Regions from separate parts of the Mesorhizobium sp. 113-1-2 genome, predicted to be linked through region 3. Evidence: predicted binding sites of a transcription regulator. Region 3 holds the regulator's gene; each other region holds the start of a gene.
What was found. Region 3 encodes PhoB, which activates phosphate uptake and scavenging genes when phosphate is short. Its sites were predicted from a motif close to TGTCATNNANCTGTCAT; they were not measured.

Region 1 (2,267 bases), 1.5 Mb from region 3:
GCAATCTAATGGACGACGAATATGGCCGGGCAGCGCTCGCCACATTGCAGGCGAGCGGCATCGATACCGGCTACGTCACCCTATGGGCCGGGGAAACCCGGTTCACCGAAATCCTGCTCGAGCCGAATGGCGAGCGCACCATTTTGAACCCCGGCGGCCAGATGCGCCCGCCCTTCGCCGCACCGGAGCCTGTCAGCGGCGACGCCGCCTATCTCAATGCCCTGGTGCTCGATGCCGGCCTCGTTGCCTCGCTGCGGACGATCCCGCTTGTCATTTCGCAATTTCCGCTGCGCAGCGCCTCGCCGCGCCCGGCCGACATCGTTATCGGATCGCGCGCCGATTTTCCCTGCGAGGACACGCGAGCGATCTGGGAGCGAGCGACGGGGATCGCCGGGCCTCGCCTGAGAACACTGGTGCTGACCGACGGAATGCGGCCGATCTCGCTCTATGACGGCAAGGCGCTCAACCACGTCACGCCGCTGAAGCAGGTTTCCGTACCCGACACGATCGGCGCCGGCGACTGTTTTACCGGGATTTTCCTGCATGGCCTGCTGCAGGGGCTGAGCCTTGAGCTTTCCGCCGAACAGGCCAGCCAGCAAACCGCCGAATGGCTGTCACAACGATCCCGTGCCGGCTGAGACAGGCGGTCCGGCAAGGCCGGCCTTCATGAAAATGTCATAAAAATCAAATGGAAACCGGCATTCGGGTGAACTAGAAAACATGTCCTGGAGAGATCGTGACCGGGGCGGCGGCAAGCCGGCGCAATCGTCGCCATGGTCGGTGTCCTCCGTCACCCATGATGTCGCCGACCTTGTCGCCCGTAAAATCCATGCTGAAACCGCTTCCTTGCAAGAGACATGACATGTGGCTGAGTGATTTCGAAATCGTCCTGCGCGACCGCGTCATCCCAAGCGGCGCGATCAGGATCGAAAACGGCAGGATCGCCGATATCCGCGAGAAGCCGGTCGAGCATGCCGACATAGAGGGTGGCGGCCGCCTGCTGCTGCCCGGCTTCATCGACATGCATGGCGACATGGTGGAGAGGGAAGTCGAGCCGCGCATCGGCGTGCACGTGCCGATGCCGATCGGCATTGCCGAACTCGACAAGAAGCTCGCCTCCTGCGGCATCACCACCGCCTACGCCGCGCTCTCCTTCATCGGCGCCAGCGTCACCAGCGGCGTGCTGCGCTCGGAAGATCACACATCAGCAATCATCGACACCATCGCCGGGATGAAGGACGACCTCCTGGTCGACCATCGCATCCATGCCCGCTTCGAAGTGACCTTCACCCCGGCGATTCCCAGGCTGCAAAAGCTGATGGATGCCGGCAGGCTGCATTTGATCTCGCTGATGGATCACACGCCCGGACAGGGGCAGTACCGCGACGTCGAACTCTACATCGCCCGCATCGCCAAGGAACGTGGCATGTCCGTTGCCGCGGCCTCCGAGGTCGTCGGCAAGCGCATGGCCGGTCGCAACGGCCAGGGTGATGTGCTGAATGCGCTGCAGGACCTGTCGGCGCGTGCGCAAGCCGCCGGCATCGTGCTCGCCTCGCATGACGACGACACGCTGGAAAAGGTGGAACTGGTCCACGGCCTGGGTACCGCGCTCTCGGAATTCCCGGTGACGCTGGAAGCCGCACAGGAAGCCCGCAGGCTTGGTATGCACACCGCCATGGGCGCGCCCAACGCGCTGCGTGGCGAGTCCTATTCCGGCAATCTTTCCGCCCGCCAGGCCTATGAGGCCGGGCTGCTCGACATGCTGGCCAGCGACTATCACCCGGCCTCGATCCTGCCCGCGATAATCGGCCTGGCGGAACTGCGGGACGATGGCCTCGCGGCGGCGGCCGCACTGACCAGCGCCAATCCGGCCACGGCGCTCGGCCTCACCGATCGCGGCGCCATCGAGCCTGGCCTTCTGGCGGATCTCGTCGTGGCCGAGCGTCATCCCGTGCCACGCGTGCGCGCCACCTTCCGCGCCGGTCGCATGATCTACAGCGATGGCACGCTTGCACAGGCGGGGAAAGCAGAACGCCTTGCCCTCGCCGTGGGTGAACGGGTACCGGCTGCCTCCCGGGAAAGCGCGTAGCGCTTTCCCCAGAGAATTGCGTCAAAACAAAGAGATAGAGCAACAGCAATTCCAGGAAAGTATGAGCGGTTTTCCCGGGAAAAGTGTGAAACGGCTTTCGCACAGAAGTTGCGTCAAAACAAAGGGTTGGAACAGTTCGCCGTGTCCGTGAAACGTCGAACCGCTCTAAACGTCGAGC
Region 2 (2,267 bases), 1.7 Mb from region 3:
CACCGCGCCGGTCAGGATCTCGGGAGCGAAGAACAGCGGGAAGGTGACGCGGCGCAACCTCGCCCAGCGGGCCTGGCGCGACCAGATCTCGCCAAGCCTGCGCCGGCCGAGCGGCTGCTCGAAGGGTGCGGCGACGAGATTGACGCGCAGGCCAAGGCTGTTCACCAGCTTGGTCGCGGCGGCGTCCTCGGCGATTTCGGCGGCCAGCGCTCCAATGCCGCCATTGGCATCCAGCATCGGCTTGTTCCACAGCATGCTCTTACCCTGGGCAAAGCCAAGGCCGAGCGCCTCGCCGGCATACTGCCAGCGCGCCTGCAGCGTGTTGAGGAAGGCGCATTCGACCTCGGCCCAGAAGCCGTCCGGCCGTGAGCCAATCGGCGTCGAGCAGACAAGGCCGGTATCCGTCCGCCACGCCGCCATCAGATGCTGGATGTAGTCTCTCGGCATCAGCACGTTGGAGTCGGCCAGGACGACCCAGTTGTGCCGCGCGGCTTCCCAGCCCTTGACGCAATTGTTGAGCTTGGGATTGGCGCTGACGCGGTCGTCACCGATCAACAGCCGGGCCGGCACCTTTGGGAAGCGGGCGATGGCTTGTCTGATCAGACTGACCACCGGATCGTCGGCATGGGCGACGCAGAAGATCAGCTCGTAGCGCGGCCAGTCGAGCGAGAAGGCGCGCTCCAGTGTCTCATGCGTGAACGGTTCGACGCCGCGCGACGGGATGACAATCGACACCGGCGGCGATTTGCCGGCTGGCCGTGCGATGGTAGTGCGCTGTTTCAGTTGTGAAGCGGCGAGCAGGATACTGGCGGCGTTTGAAAGGATAAGAGCAGTCGAAAGCGAGGCGGCTATAAGAGTGAGTTCCATCGAGATCTGGTCACTCCAGAAAAGACAGCCAGCATCGTGGCCGTTTTCAACAGTTCGACAGAGCGCCGAGTCGCTCGGTTGGTGCACACCATCATTGTCATGTGTCACTTAAATGACATTCTTTGCCGGCACCTGCGTTTCAAGACGAGGCGCGACAAGACGCGCATGTTGACCTGCTCGCCGGGAGCGCCGAAAGGTTCTGCTTGTTGAGCATGATCTCTGGACGAACGGAAACCCGTTTGTCCGAGAAAACCGGTTCCCACTTTTCGGGATCATGCTTGAGATTGTTTTGGAGCCGCTTATGTACCGCGCCGTCACGCGCAACATCGAAGTGCAGGTCAGGCCGTTCTATCTCGAGGACCGCTCGGATCCTTCCGAGAACCGCTATGTCTGGGGCTATCAGATAACGATCGACAACCAGTCGGACGAATTCGTGCAGCTTCTGTCGCGCTATTGGCACATCACCGACGGTGCCGGCCGGGTCGAGGAAGTGCGCGGCCCGGGCGTCGTCGGCGACCAGCCCGAGCTCAATCCCGGCGACAGCTATCAATATACGTCCGGCTGCCCGCTCTCGACCCCGTCAGGGATCATGGTCGGGCACTACACGATGCGCAACAAGCGCGGCGAGACTTTTGATATCGCCATCCCGGCGTTTTCGCTGGATCTGCCGGGGACGCGGCGCACGGTGAATTAGCGTCTTTCTCCCCGTTACTATACGGGGAGAAATGCCCGGCAGGGCAATGAGGGGCGGCGTCGAGTCTCCTGAGATATCGTCGAGGACGGGGTTTGCGCACGGCTATTCGCCGAAGTTAGCGCCGCCCCTCATCCGCCCTTCGGCCACCTTCTCCCCGTGAAACGGGGAGAAGGAAGGACTTTACTGCGCCGCGAATTCCGCCGGGTCGAAGTCGTACTGTTTCGAGCAGAATTCGCAGGCGACGTGGATGCCGCCATCCTCGGTCGAGTCCTTGATCTCCTGCGCGGAAAAACCCTCGAGGATGCCGCGAATCTTGTCCCTGGAGCATGAGCACTGATCGGCGACCGGGGCGCCGCCAAAGACGCGCACGCCATGCTCGTGGAACAGGCGATAGAGCAGCCGTTCGGCACCGATCGTCGGATCGATCAGTTCGGTCGGCTCGATGGTGCCGAGCAGCGCCACCAGTTCCTGCCAGGAATTGTCTGACGGTTCATACGTCACGTCGCGCGGATCGCCGTCGCCGCCCGAAATGTCGGGCACGCGCATGCGCTCGGGTGACTGCGGCAGGAACTGCGCCAAAATGCCGCCCGCGCGCCACTGCTCACGCGCGCCGCCGACGCCGGGCGTCAAAAGCTTGGCCACCGAGAGCCTGACATCCGTCGGGATCTGCTCCGACTGGCGGAAATAAGTGCGCGCAGCGTCCTCC
Region 3 (2,267 bases):
CGCCTCGAGGATCCCGATATCGACGTGCGCAGCGTCGCCCGCATCGCGCTGGCGATCCAGGGCATCACCGACACCGAGGCCCGGGCGATGCTGTGGTCGCCGATCACGCCGCAGACCAACATCGCCTTCGCCGACATACTCGAGGCCGAGTTCGGCATCCCCGCCACCATGGAAAACGACTGCAACATGATGGCGGTGGCGCTGCGCTGGCGCGATCCCGAGCGCTATCGCGACGACTTCATCGCCATCCTGCTTTCGCACGGCATCGGCATGGGCCTGGTGCTGAAGGGCGAGCTGTTCACCGGCACCCATTCCTCGGGCGGCGAGTTCGGTCACATGATCCATCGGCCCGGCGGCGCGCTCTGCCGCTGCGGACGCCGCGGCTGCGTCGAGGCCTATGCCGGCAACTACGCCATCTGGCGCAACGCCAGGCAGCTTGGCGAGGACACCGAGCCGGTCGCCGACGTCAGCGACGCACAGATGCGGGCACTCGCCGCCACCGCACGGGAAAGAGACGGGCCTGAGCGAGAAGCCTATCGCAAGGCCGGCGAGGCATTGGGCTATGGCCTCGGCAGCCTGTTCGCGCTGATCGATCCCGCGCCCGTCGCCATGGTCGGCGTCAGCGCCGCCGCCTTCGACCTGATCGAGCCGGCATTGCGCGAGGCGATCGCGCAGACCGCCGGCGGCCAGCACTCGAAATCGATTTCCTTCGACACCGAACCGAACGAACTGCCGCTAATCCGCGAAGGTTGCGCCATGCGCGCGCTGACCTTCGTCGACCAGGAGATTTTCGCGCCGGGCGTGCAGGCGAAATCAGGCCTTGCCGTAAAGAAAAACGTAGCCTGAATCAGGTTACGCTCAATCCTCGCGGATCGCGTAGCCCGCCCCGCGAATGGTGCGGATAACGTCCGGCATGCGGCCATTGTTGACCGCCTTGCGCAGGCGGCCGACATGCACGTCGACGGTGCGCTCGTCGATGTAGATCGTCTCGCCCCAGACATTGTCGAGCAGCTGGCTGCGCGAGAACACGCGGCCGGGATGGCGCATCATGAATTCGAGCAGGCGGAACTCGGTCGGCCCAAGCCGTATCTCGCTCTTCTTGCGATAGACCCGGTGCGATTCGCGGTCGAGCACGATGTCGCCGACCTTGAGCACGCTGGACAGCACTTCCGGCTTGGCGCGGCGCAGCAGCGCCTTGACTCTTGCCATGAATTCCGGCGTCGAAAACGGCTTGACCAGATAGTCGTCGGCGCCGGTGGAAAGTCCACGTACACGGTCGCTTTCTTCGCCCCGCGCGGTCAGCATGATGATCGGCAGCCGCTCGGTCTCGGGCCGCATTCGCAGGCGCCGGCAGAGTTCAATGCCGGACACCGCAGGCACCATCCAGTCGAGCACCAGAAGGTCGGGCACGTTCTCCTGCAGCCGGATTTCGGCTTCGTCGCCGCGCGGCACCACCTCGACCTGGTAGCCTTCGGATTCCAGATTGTAGCGGAGCAGCACCCCAAGCGGCTCCTCATCCTCCACCACCATGATGCGTGGCGCGATCATCGACTGGTTACCCCTGCGCTCAGGCCGCCGGCGCTGACATCGCCGTCTCGTCCTGTTTTGGACGATTGGCGGGCAGCTGCGTGCCGGTCAGGACATAGTACGCATTCTCGGCGATGTTGGTCACGTGGTCACCGATGCGTTCGAGATTCTTGGCGCAGAACAACAGATGCGTGCAGGCCGTGATGTTGCGCGGGTCCTCCATCATATAGGTCAGCAGTTCACGGAAGACGGAGGTGTATTTGACGTCGATACGTTCGTCGTCGGCGCGCAACTTCGCCAGTGCGGCGGCATCGCGCGCCGCATACTCCTCGATCACGCCCTGCACCTGGATCAGCACCAGCTGCGCCATGGCGTCGATGGAATGCGACAGGTCGCGCGGTGTGGCGCTGAGGCCGACGGTGCCGACGCGCTTGGCGATGTTCTTGGCAAGGTCGCCGATGCGTTCGAGGTCGCCGGCCATGCGGATCGAGCCGACGACATGACGCAGATCGTCGGCCATCGGTTGGCGCTTGGCGATCAGCGTGATGGCACGGTCGTCGAGTTCGCGCTGGCGCGCGTCCATGATCGCGTCGTCGGAGACCACGCGCTGGGCCAGCGCATTGTCGGAATTCAGCAGTGCCTTGGTGGCGCCGCCGACCATCGAGCCGGCGAGGTCGCCCATGTCGCTGATCAGCCTGCTGATCTGTCCGAGATCCTCGTCGAAGGCTGCGACTGTGTGT

Region 1: a site for PhoB is predicted at 663-679, ahead of JN279_RS14740 (alpha-D-ribose 1-methylphosphonate 5-triphosphate diphosphatase). Genes of this name have one in related genera too.
Region 2: a site for PhoB is predicted at 969-985, ahead of JN279_RS37795 (ceramide glucosyltransferase). Genes of this name have one in related genera too.

Annotation. Positions count from the first base shown of each region.
Region 1 is NZ_AP023242.1:3,073,695-3,075,961, reverse strand. Features, by position in the region: gene JN279_RS14745 (carbohydrate kinase family protein) at 1-638, shown strand, start outside; gene JN279_RS14740 (alpha-D-ribose 1-methylphosphonate 5-triphosphate diphosphatase) at 863-2,089, shown strand; gene JN279_RS14735 (hypothetical protein) at 2,255-2,267, opposite strand, start outside.
Region 2 is NZ_AP023242.1:7,874,932-7,877,198, forward strand. Features, by position in the region: gene JN279_RS37795 (ceramide glucosyltransferase) at 1-867, opposite strand, end outside; gene apaG (Co2+/Mg2+ efflux protein ApaG) at 1,169-1,561, shown strand; gene JN279_RS37805 (Hsp33 family molecular chaperone) at 1,742-2,267, opposite strand, start outside.
Region 3 is NZ_AP023242.1:1,603,497-1,605,763, reverse strand. Features, by position in the region: gene JN279_RS07735 (ROK family protein) at 1-846, shown strand, start outside; gene phoB (phosphate regulon transcriptional regulator PhoB) at 859-1,548, opposite strand; gene phoU (phosphate signaling complex protein PhoU) at 1,568-2,267, opposite strand, start outside.